2 regions of the Streptomyces sp. NPDC052036 genome follow, and region 1 is predicted to be linked to the other one. Evidence: riboswitches for the same ligand, from Rfam matches in the RefSeq annotation. Region 1 holds a riboswitch; the other holds the start of a gene.
The links. A riboswitch is a leader RNA that binds a small molecule or an ion and turns the genes downstream of it on or off. The one in region 1 is predicted to bind S-adenosylmethionine.
Positions count from the first base shown of each region.

Region 2: it holds a riboswitch for S-adenosylmethionine, as region 1 does, so the genes downstream of both, AB0L95_RS17370 (amino acid ABC transporter permease) here and AB0L95_RS29155 (aminotransferase class V-fold PLP-dependent enzyme) in region 1, are expected to answer to the same signal.

Region 1 covers NZ_JBFAWW010000026.1:36,938-41,305, forward strand. The annotation lists gene AB0L95_RS29145 (ubiquinol-cytochrome c reductase cytochrome b subunit) at 1-1,529, shown strand, start outside; gene trpD (anthranilate phosphoribosyltransferase) at 1,665-2,729, shown strand; SAM riboswitch class IV at 2,872-2,988, shown strand; gene AB0L95_RS29155 (aminotransferase class V-fold PLP-dependent enzyme) at 3,193-4,368, shown strand, end outside.
Region 2 covers NZ_JBFAWW010000011.1:33,673-38,040, reverse strand. The annotation lists gene AB0L95_RS17380 (hypothetical protein) at 131-253, shown strand; gene AB0L95_RS17375 (glutathione S-transferase C-terminal domain-containing protein) at 370-1,254, shown strand; SAM riboswitch class IV at 1,341-1,450, shown strand; gene AB0L95_RS17370 (amino acid ABC transporter permease) at 1,784-2,764, shown strand; gene AB0L95_RS17365 (amino acid ABC transporter ATP-binding protein) at 2,761-3,546, shown strand; gene AB0L95_RS17360 (ABC transporter substrate-binding protein) at 3,594-4,368, shown strand, end outside.

The DNA of each region.
Region 1 (4,368 bases):
CGAACATGCGCAAGATCTTCCCCGACCACTGGTCGTTCATGCTGGGTGAGGTCTGCCTCTACAGCTTCATCATCATCATCCTCACGGGTGTGTATCTGACCCTGTTCTTCCATCCCTCGATGAACGAGGTGGTGTACCACGGCAGTTACGTGCCGTTGCAGGGCCAGATGATGAGCGAGGCGTTCAACTCGGCGGTGCACATCAGCTTCGACGTCCGTGGCGGTCTGCTGATCCGGCAGATTCACCACTGGGCGGCGCTGGTCTTCCTCGCCGGCATGTTCGTGCACATGATGCGCGTGTTCTTCACCGGCGCGTTCCGCAAGCCGCGTGAGATCAACTGGCTGTTCGGCTTCCTGCTGTTCGTCCTGGGCATGTTCACCGGCTTCACCGGTTACTCGCTCCCCGACGACCTGCTCTCCGGCACCGGTGTCCGCTTCATGGAGGGCGCGATCCTGTCCGTGCCGATCATCGGCACGTACCTGTCGTTCTTCCTCTTCGGCGGCGAGTTCCCGGGTGGCGACTTCGTGGCCCGGTTCTACTCGATCCACATCCTGCTGCTGCCGGGCATCATGCTCGGTCTGGTGGTCGGCCACCTGATCCTGGTCTTCTACCACAAGCACACGCAGTTCGCGGGTCCCGGAAAGACGAACAACAACGTCGTCGGCATGCCGCTGCTGCCGGTGTACATGGCCAAGGCCGGAGGCTTCTTCTTCCTGGTCTTCGGTGCCATCGCGGCCATCGCGGCGATCGCGCAGATCAACCCGATCTGGGCCATCGGCCCCTACCGTCCGGACCAGGTCTCCACGGGTGCCCAGCCCGACTGGTACATGGGCCAGGCCGAGGGTCTCATCCGTGCCATGCCCGGCTGGGAGATCAACATCTGGGGCCACACGCTCGTCCTGGGTGTGTTCATCCCGCTGCTGCTCTTCCCGCTGACCCTCGCCGCCATCGGTGCCTACCCCTTCATCGAGTCCTGGATCACCGGCGACAAGCGCGAGCACCACATCCTGGACCGCCCGCGCAACGCGCCGACGCGTACGGCCTTCGGTGCCGCGTGGATCTCCTGGTACTTCGTGATGCTGCTGGGTGGCGGCAACGACATCTGGGCCACGCACTTCCACCTGTCGATCAACTCGATCACCTGGTTCGTCCGCATCGCCTTCTTCGTGTTGCCGGTGCTCGTGTTCATCGTCACCAAGCGGATCTGCCTCGGCCTCCAGCGCCGCGACCACGACAAGGTGCTGCACGGCCGCGAGTCGGGCATCATCAAGCGGCTGCCGCACGGTGAGTTCATCGAGGTCCACGAGCCGCTCAGCCAGGAGCAGCTGCACACGCTCACGGCGCACGAGCAGTACAAGCCGGTCGAGATCGGCCCGACGGTCGACGAGAACGGCGTCGAGCGGAAGGTCAAGGGCTCGGAGAAGCTGCGTGCCCGGTTGAGCAACGCCTACTACGGGGACGACAACCAGATCCCCAAGCCCACGGTCGAGGAGTACAAGGAGATCACGAGCGGCCACGGCCACCACTGATCGCTGCGCGCGCCACGCCACGGTCGAAGGGCCCCGTCCAGATCCGGACGGGGCCCTTTGCCGTGCCCGGGGCTGGATAGGGTGGACCTGTTCGAGAAATGTGTCCCGGCCGGGACACCGACCCAGGAGCGGCTTATGAGCGCTGTGAACCCCGCTGGAGGCGACACCGCGGCGGGCCGTTCCTGGCCCCGGGTGCTGAACGCCCTGCTGGACGGCCGTGACCAGAGCGTGGACGACACGGCCTGGGCGATGGACCGGATCATGCGCGGCGAGGCGACGGACGCGCAGATCGCCGCCTTCGTCGTCGCGCTGCGGGCGAAGGGCGAGACGGTCGACGAGATCACGGGGCTCGTGCGAGCGATGTACGCGCACGCGAACGTGATCGAGGTACCGGGTCCGTCGGTCGACATCGTCGGTACGGGCGGTGACGGCGCGAAGACGGTCAACATCTCCACGATGTCGTCGATCGTGGTGGCCGGCACGGGGGCGAAGGTCGTCAAGCACGGCAACCGGGCCGCGTCGTCCGCGTCCGGCTCCTCGGACGTGCTGGAGAAGCTCGGCATCAATCTGGACCTCACCCCGCGGCGGACGGCCGAGGTGGCCGAGGAGGCCGGGATCACCATCTGCTTCGCGGTGAAGTTCCACCCCGCGCTGCGGCATGTGGCCGCGGCGCGCGGCCAGCTCGGGATCCGTACGACGTTCAACGTGCTGGGCCCGCTGACCAACCCCGCGCGGGTGAAGGCCCAGGCGGTGGGTGTCGCGGACCCGCGGATGGCGCCGATCGTGGCGGGGGTCCTCGCCGAACGCGGGAACTCGTCCCTGGTCTTCCGCGGCGACGACGGACTGGACGAGCTGACCACGACCTCGACGTCCCGGGTCTGGGTGGTCCGCGACGGCAAGGTCACCGAGGAGACCTTCGACCCCCGGGACGTCGGCATCGAGCTGGTGCCGGTGGAGGCGCTGCGCGGGGCTGACGCCTCCTACAACGCCGATGTGGCGCGGCGCCTGCTGGACGGGGAGACCGGGCCGGTGCGGGACGCGGTGCTGCTGAACTCGGCGGCGGCGCTGGTGGCCCTGGAGCCCACCGGTGCGCCTCTGGCCGAGCAGCTGCGGGCCGGGATGGAGAAGGCGAGGGAGTCGATCGACTCGGGCGCCGCGAAGCGGTCCCTGGAGCGTTGGGTGGCCGCGAGCCACCGGTGAGCCCCGGGGCGAGGGGGGGGGAGCGCGGCACGGCCGGGCTCCCCCCCTCGCCCATGCCGTCGCCGCCGGGACGGACGACGTATGTCCCGGCATCCGGACAGATGTTGCGGGCGGCCGATCATGTCACGTAGCGTCCTGCCCAGGTCATGAGCGACAGCCACTCGGCCCCGGCCGGCTGTCCGGCAACCCTCCGTCCGTGGCGGGGTGCCCCGGGTGAAGACCAGGCCGTAGGCAGCGAGGTCTACGGCAAGCGCGGACCCCTCACACGCCGTGGATGAGCGTGGGGCCGGGGGTCCTGGTCGTTCGAGGGAGCCTTCTCCGTGAGCAAGCGAATGCGCTAGGGCCGCAGAGCCCCGCCTCCGCATCCCCTTTTCACCCTTTTCCCGTGCCGTCGAGGCAGCCGCGCGCCCTTGCGCGAGTCCTCCGGTGCGGTGATCCCCTCTGCCTTCACGGGAGTGCACCCATGTCTGTCTCCACCTTTGCCGCCGACCAGTCCGTTTGTGCCCCGCTGCCCGTTCTGGGCAGGGATGTCAGCGTCCCGCTCGTCACGGGCGGCACCGTCACCTACGCCGCGCTCGACTACGCGGCCAGCGCCCCGGCGTTGCAGCGGGTCTGGGACGACGTGGCGGCGTACGCGCCGTACTACGGCAGCGTCCACCGCGGCGCCGGGTATCTGTCGCAGCTGTCCACCGACCTCTTCGAGAACGCCCGCAGGACCGTCGCCGCCTTCCTGGACTGCCGCGAGGACGACCAGGTGATCTTCACCCGGTCCACCACCGACTCGCTCAACCTCCTCGCCGCCGCCCTGCCGGCCGACTGCCAGGTCTTCGTCTTCGAGACCGAGCACCATGCCTCGCTGCTGCCCTGGCGGGACGCCCGGGTCACGGTCCTCGACGCCCCGCGCACCCCGCAGCAGGCGGTGCGGACCCTGGAGGGCGCCCTCGCGGACCGCGACCCCCACGGACCGGCCCTCGTCTGCGTCACCGGTGCCTCCAACGTCACCGGCGAGCTGTGGCCCGTACACGAGCTGGCGGAGGCCGCCCATGCGCACGGCGCCCGGGTCGTCCTGGACGCCGCCCAGCTGGCCCCGCACCACCCGGTGTCGGTCAGGGACCTCGGGGTGGACTGGGTCGCGTTCTCCGGCCACAAGCTCTACGCCCCCTTCGGCTCCGGCGTGCTGGCGGGCCGCGCCGACTGGCTGCGCGCGGCCGAGCCCTACCTCGCGGGCGGCGGCGCCAGCCGCAGGGTGACCCGGCGGGCGGACGGGGGAGTGGACGTCGACTGGCACGAGAGCGCCGCGCGGCACGAGGCCGGCTCGCCCAATGTGATCGGGGCCTACTCCATCGCCTCGGCCTGCAAGGCCCTCACGGAAGCGGGCTTCGACGCGCTCGTCGCCCGTGAGCAGTACCTCGTCCGCAGGGTCCGGGAAGGACTCGCGGGGATCCCGGAGGTCAAGGTGCTCTCCCTCTTCGGCGACGACGCGCCCCGTGTCGGCGTCCTCTCGTTCGTCGTCGAGGGCTGGAACAGCTCCCACTTCGCCGCCGCGCTCTCCGCCGAGTACGGCATCGGCGTGCGCGACGGCCTGTTCTGCGCCCATCCGCTGGTGCGCACCCTGCTGGGCGGCGACCCGGGTACCCAG
Region 2 (4,368 bases), on a different contig from region 1:
AGCCAACCACCCCAATCCACCCCAATTGCGCATCTGCACGTCGCTCTCGCTCCGTGGACCGCCCTCTTGACGCCGGCGGGAGCCCGATCGACACTCCAGTAGGGATTTCCTAGTGAACAGGTAGGGAAGTATGGGACGCCTGGAGCCGGCCCTCGGCCGTGTGCACCGCACCCGTCGGCAGTCCCTCCTTCTGACCTCCCGCCGTCACATCGACCTGCTGCGTGTCTGCAGCGCGTCCGCTCCCCTGCGCTGAACCGGCGGCGCCCGGTCCGCAAGCCCGTCCCGTCCCGCCCCGCATGCGGGGAGCGCCGCCCGCCCGTGGGCCGCCACCCACCACACCCTCGCGCGACCGAACCCCCTGGGAGAGACATGTCCGCCCCTGCCCCGACCGCACTCCCGCTCGCCCGTCCCGCCCCCGCCTTCCGGGGCAGGATCGGCCGCGACGCCCGCAGCGGCCACTACGCCGTACCGCGCCGCTACCGCCTCCACCTGTCGCCGTCCTGTCCGGACTGTCTGCGGATCGCCATCACCCACAGCCTGCTCGGCCTCGACGAGGTCCTGCCCGTCACCCTGCTGCCCACAGTGCCCGACGGACCCGGCGGCGAACACTCCGCGCTGCGCCCGCTGTACGAGGCGAGCGCCCATCGCTACTCCGGAGCGGCCGTGGCGCCGGTGCTGAGCGACGACTGGTCGGGCCGTATCGTCAGCACACACGCCCCGGACATCATGCGCGACCTGGCACGCCGCTTCGGCGGAGGGCGCCCCGGGCTCTGGCCGAAGGGCGCCGGCAGGGAGATCGAGGGCGTCCGGCGTCTGTGCGCCCAGGGCATCGACGCGACCGCCCAGCGCGCCGGACGCGCCGACGCCGACGACGAGGAGCGGGGCGCCGCACTCACCTCGCTGCTGCGCACCCTGCGGTCGCTGGACGGCCGACTGGCCTACCAGGAATACCTTCTGGGCGACCAACTCACGGCCGCCGACGTGGAGTTGTGGGTCAGTCTGGTGCAGCTCGACACCGTGCACCGCTGGCATCTGGACGCCGCCGCGGTGCACCGTGTGGCCGGGTATCCGCAGCTGTGGGCCTACGCCCGTCGACTGGTCGCCCACCCCGCCTTCGGCCCGCACCTCGACCTCGACGGAATCGCCCGCCGGCATCACATGCACTGCCGCGGGCTCGAGGCCGCGGGCGCGGCCGTGCAGATCCTCGACTGGGCGGCACATGTCCCCAACCGCACGGCAGCCGCCTCCTGTTGATGCGGAGCCGGCGCTCCCGCACACGTATCACCTGACGGACGCACATTGACAGCGCTTCAGGCGCCTGTCTTAACTAGCGCCCAGAAGGTCATGAGCGTCAGCGACAAGCCCTGGCTTGCTGACCGGCAACCCTCGCTCCGCGGTGGGGTGCCCCAGGTGACGACCCGACCGGATGACGTTTCGGTAAGCGCGTGGCCCCACGGGCCGGAAGAGTGACGGTGGCAGTGATGTACGCAGCTTCGAGGACAGCCGCTTCGCGGCCCCGGGGCTGCGTCCTGCTGTGCACGAACCGCTCCGTCGACCTCCTCCGCGTCAACAGCGCACTGTGTACCACCCCGGGCTCTGCCCGCTGTCACGGCTGACGGCGTTTCCCCTCCCTGACGCGCACCGCTGCCGCGGTGCGCCCACGTTTCCGTCCCGCACCCGGTCCCGTGCGCCTCCCACGCCCCCTCACTCGGCCGCCGCCCTTGCCGCCGGGCCGTGCGGTCGCGCGCGCCGCCCGGGGTGTCCGACTCCGCTGGAGCCTGTCATGAGTGAACCCCTCGGCGCCGCCGTGTCCCTCGCCCCGCCACCGCCCGATGCCACCAGCGCGGGGCCCCCGACGGCCCAGCGGGTGCTGCCCCTGCGCCGGCCGGGCCGCCTGCTCGCCACCGCCGTCGTGCTCGTGCTGGTGGCCCAGTTCGTCCATGGACTGGTGTCCAACCCCTTCTACCAGTGGGACCGCTTCGCCTACTGGTTCCTCCGCCCCACCCTTCTCGACGGACTGCTCATCACCCTCGAAGTGACCGCGCTCAGCGCGGTACTGGGCCTGCTCGGCGGAGTCCTCCTCGCCCTGGCCCGGCTCTCCCGGAGCCCCGTACTGCGCGCGGTGAGCTGGACCTATGTGTGGGCGCTGCGTTCCGTACCCCTGATCGTGGTGCTGATCTTCCTGTACAACTTCAGCGCGCTGTACAAGACCTTGAGCATCGGCGTGCCCTTCGGCCCGGCCTTCCTCACCTTCGACGAGTCGCGGCTCGCCACCGACATGACCGTCGCCGTCGTCGGCCTGAGCCTGAACGAGGCCGCCTACGCCGCGGAGGTCGTCCGCGGCGGCATCCTCTCCGTCGACCAGGGCCAGCACGAGGCGGCCGCGGCCCTCGGGCTGCCCAGGGGCTACCAGTTCCGCAGGATCGTCCTTCCCCAGGCCCTCAGGTCCATCGTCCCCGCCTACGTCAACCAGTTGATCGGCCTGATCAAGGGCACCTCGCTGGTGTTCTACGTCTCGCTGCTGGATCTGTTCGGCGCCGCGCAGACCATGGGCAGCACCTACCCCGGCGACATCGTCCCGCTGCTGCTGGTCGTCACCGTCTGGTACCTGATCCTCACGAGCCTCGTGTCGGTCGTCCAGTTCTACGTCGAGCGGCACTACGCCCGGGGCGCCACCCGGTCCCTGCCGCCGACCCCGTTCCACCGACTCCGCGACGGTCTTCGCGACCTGCGGGAACGCGCGCGCAAGGAGGCCGCCGTATGACCACCGAGACTCCTTCGACCCGTCCCGCCGCCGTCGAGGTCCACGACGTGCACAAGTCCTTCGGCGCCCACCGGGTGCTGAACGGCATCGAGTTGACCGTACGCCCGGGCGAGGTGACCGTGATCCTCGGCCCGTCCGGCTCCGGCAAGTCGACGCTGCTGCGGGTGATCAACCACCTGGAGAAGCCCGAACGCGGCCATGTCAGCGTGAACGGCGAACCCATCGGTGTGCGTCGGCACGGCCACCACCTGAAGGAGCTGAGCGAGCGGACGATCCTGGCCCAGCGCAGCCGTATCGGGTTCGTCTTCCAGAACTTCAACCTCTTCCCGCATCTGACCGTGCTGGACAACGTGACCGCCGCCCCCGTCGCGACCGGCGCGCTGAGCCGGCCCGAGGCCGAGGAACTGGCCCGTGGCCTGCTGGGGAGGGTCGGGCTCGCGGACCGGGCGCGGGCGTATCCCCGGCAGTTGTCGGGCGGTCAGCAGCAGCGTGTGGCCATCGCCCGCGCGCTCGCGCTGCGTCCCGGAGTCATCCTCTTCGACGAACCCACCTCCGCCCTCGACCCGGAACTCGTCGGCGAGGTGCTCGCTGTCATCAAGGACCTGGCCCGCGGCGGCACCACCCTCGTCATCGTCACCCACGAGATCGGCTTCGCCCGCGAGGTCGCCGACCGGGTGGTCTTCATGGACGGCGGCCGGATCGTCGAACAGGGGCCGCCCGCCCAGGTTCTCGACCACCCGCGGCACGAGCGCACCCGGGACTTCCTGAGCAAGGTGCTCTGACCTCGCCTCCGCTCCTCCCCATCACCCTTCACCGAACAAGGACACTCATGCGTACCCTCAGTCTCCGTATCCGTCTGCGCCGCGGCCTCACCGCGGGCACCGCCGTCGTCACCCTCGCCGCCGGGCTCGCCGCCTGCGGGGGCGACAGCGACGCCGCCACCACCACGGGCGGCGCGCCCCCCGGCACGGTCACCGTGGGGCGGCTCTCCAACGGCGCGGCCCGGCAGACCACGTTGAAGGTGTCCGAGGTGAAGTCGATCAGTGCCGAGCTGCCCGCGGCCCTGCGCAAGAGAGGCACCCTGGAGATCGGCGTCGGGGCGCTGCCCTCCGGCTTCCCGCCCCTGGCGTACGTGGGCAGCGACCAGAAGTCGCTCACCGGCGCCGAACCCGACCTCGGACGTCTGGTGGCCGCTGTTCTCGGGCTCAAGCCCGAGGTGAAGAACTCGACGTGGGAGAACCTCTTCGTCGGCATCGACAGCGGCAAGGTGGACATCGCCTTCTCCAACGTCACCGACACCGAAGAGCGCAAGAAGAAGTACGAGTTCGCCTCCTACCGCCAGGACAACCTCGCCTTCGAGGTGCCGGAGAAGAGCACCTGGAACTTCGACGGCGACTACGAGGACCTCGCCGGCAAGACCGTCTCCGTCGGCTCCGGCACCAACCAGGAACGCATCCTCCTGACCTGGAAGGCGAAGCTGGCCAAGGAGGGCAAGAAGCTCACCGTCAAGTACTTCCAGGACAACAACAGCATCTATCTGGCGCTGGCCGCCGGCCGGATCGACGCGTACTTCGGCCCCAACCCCGCCGTCGCCTACCACATCA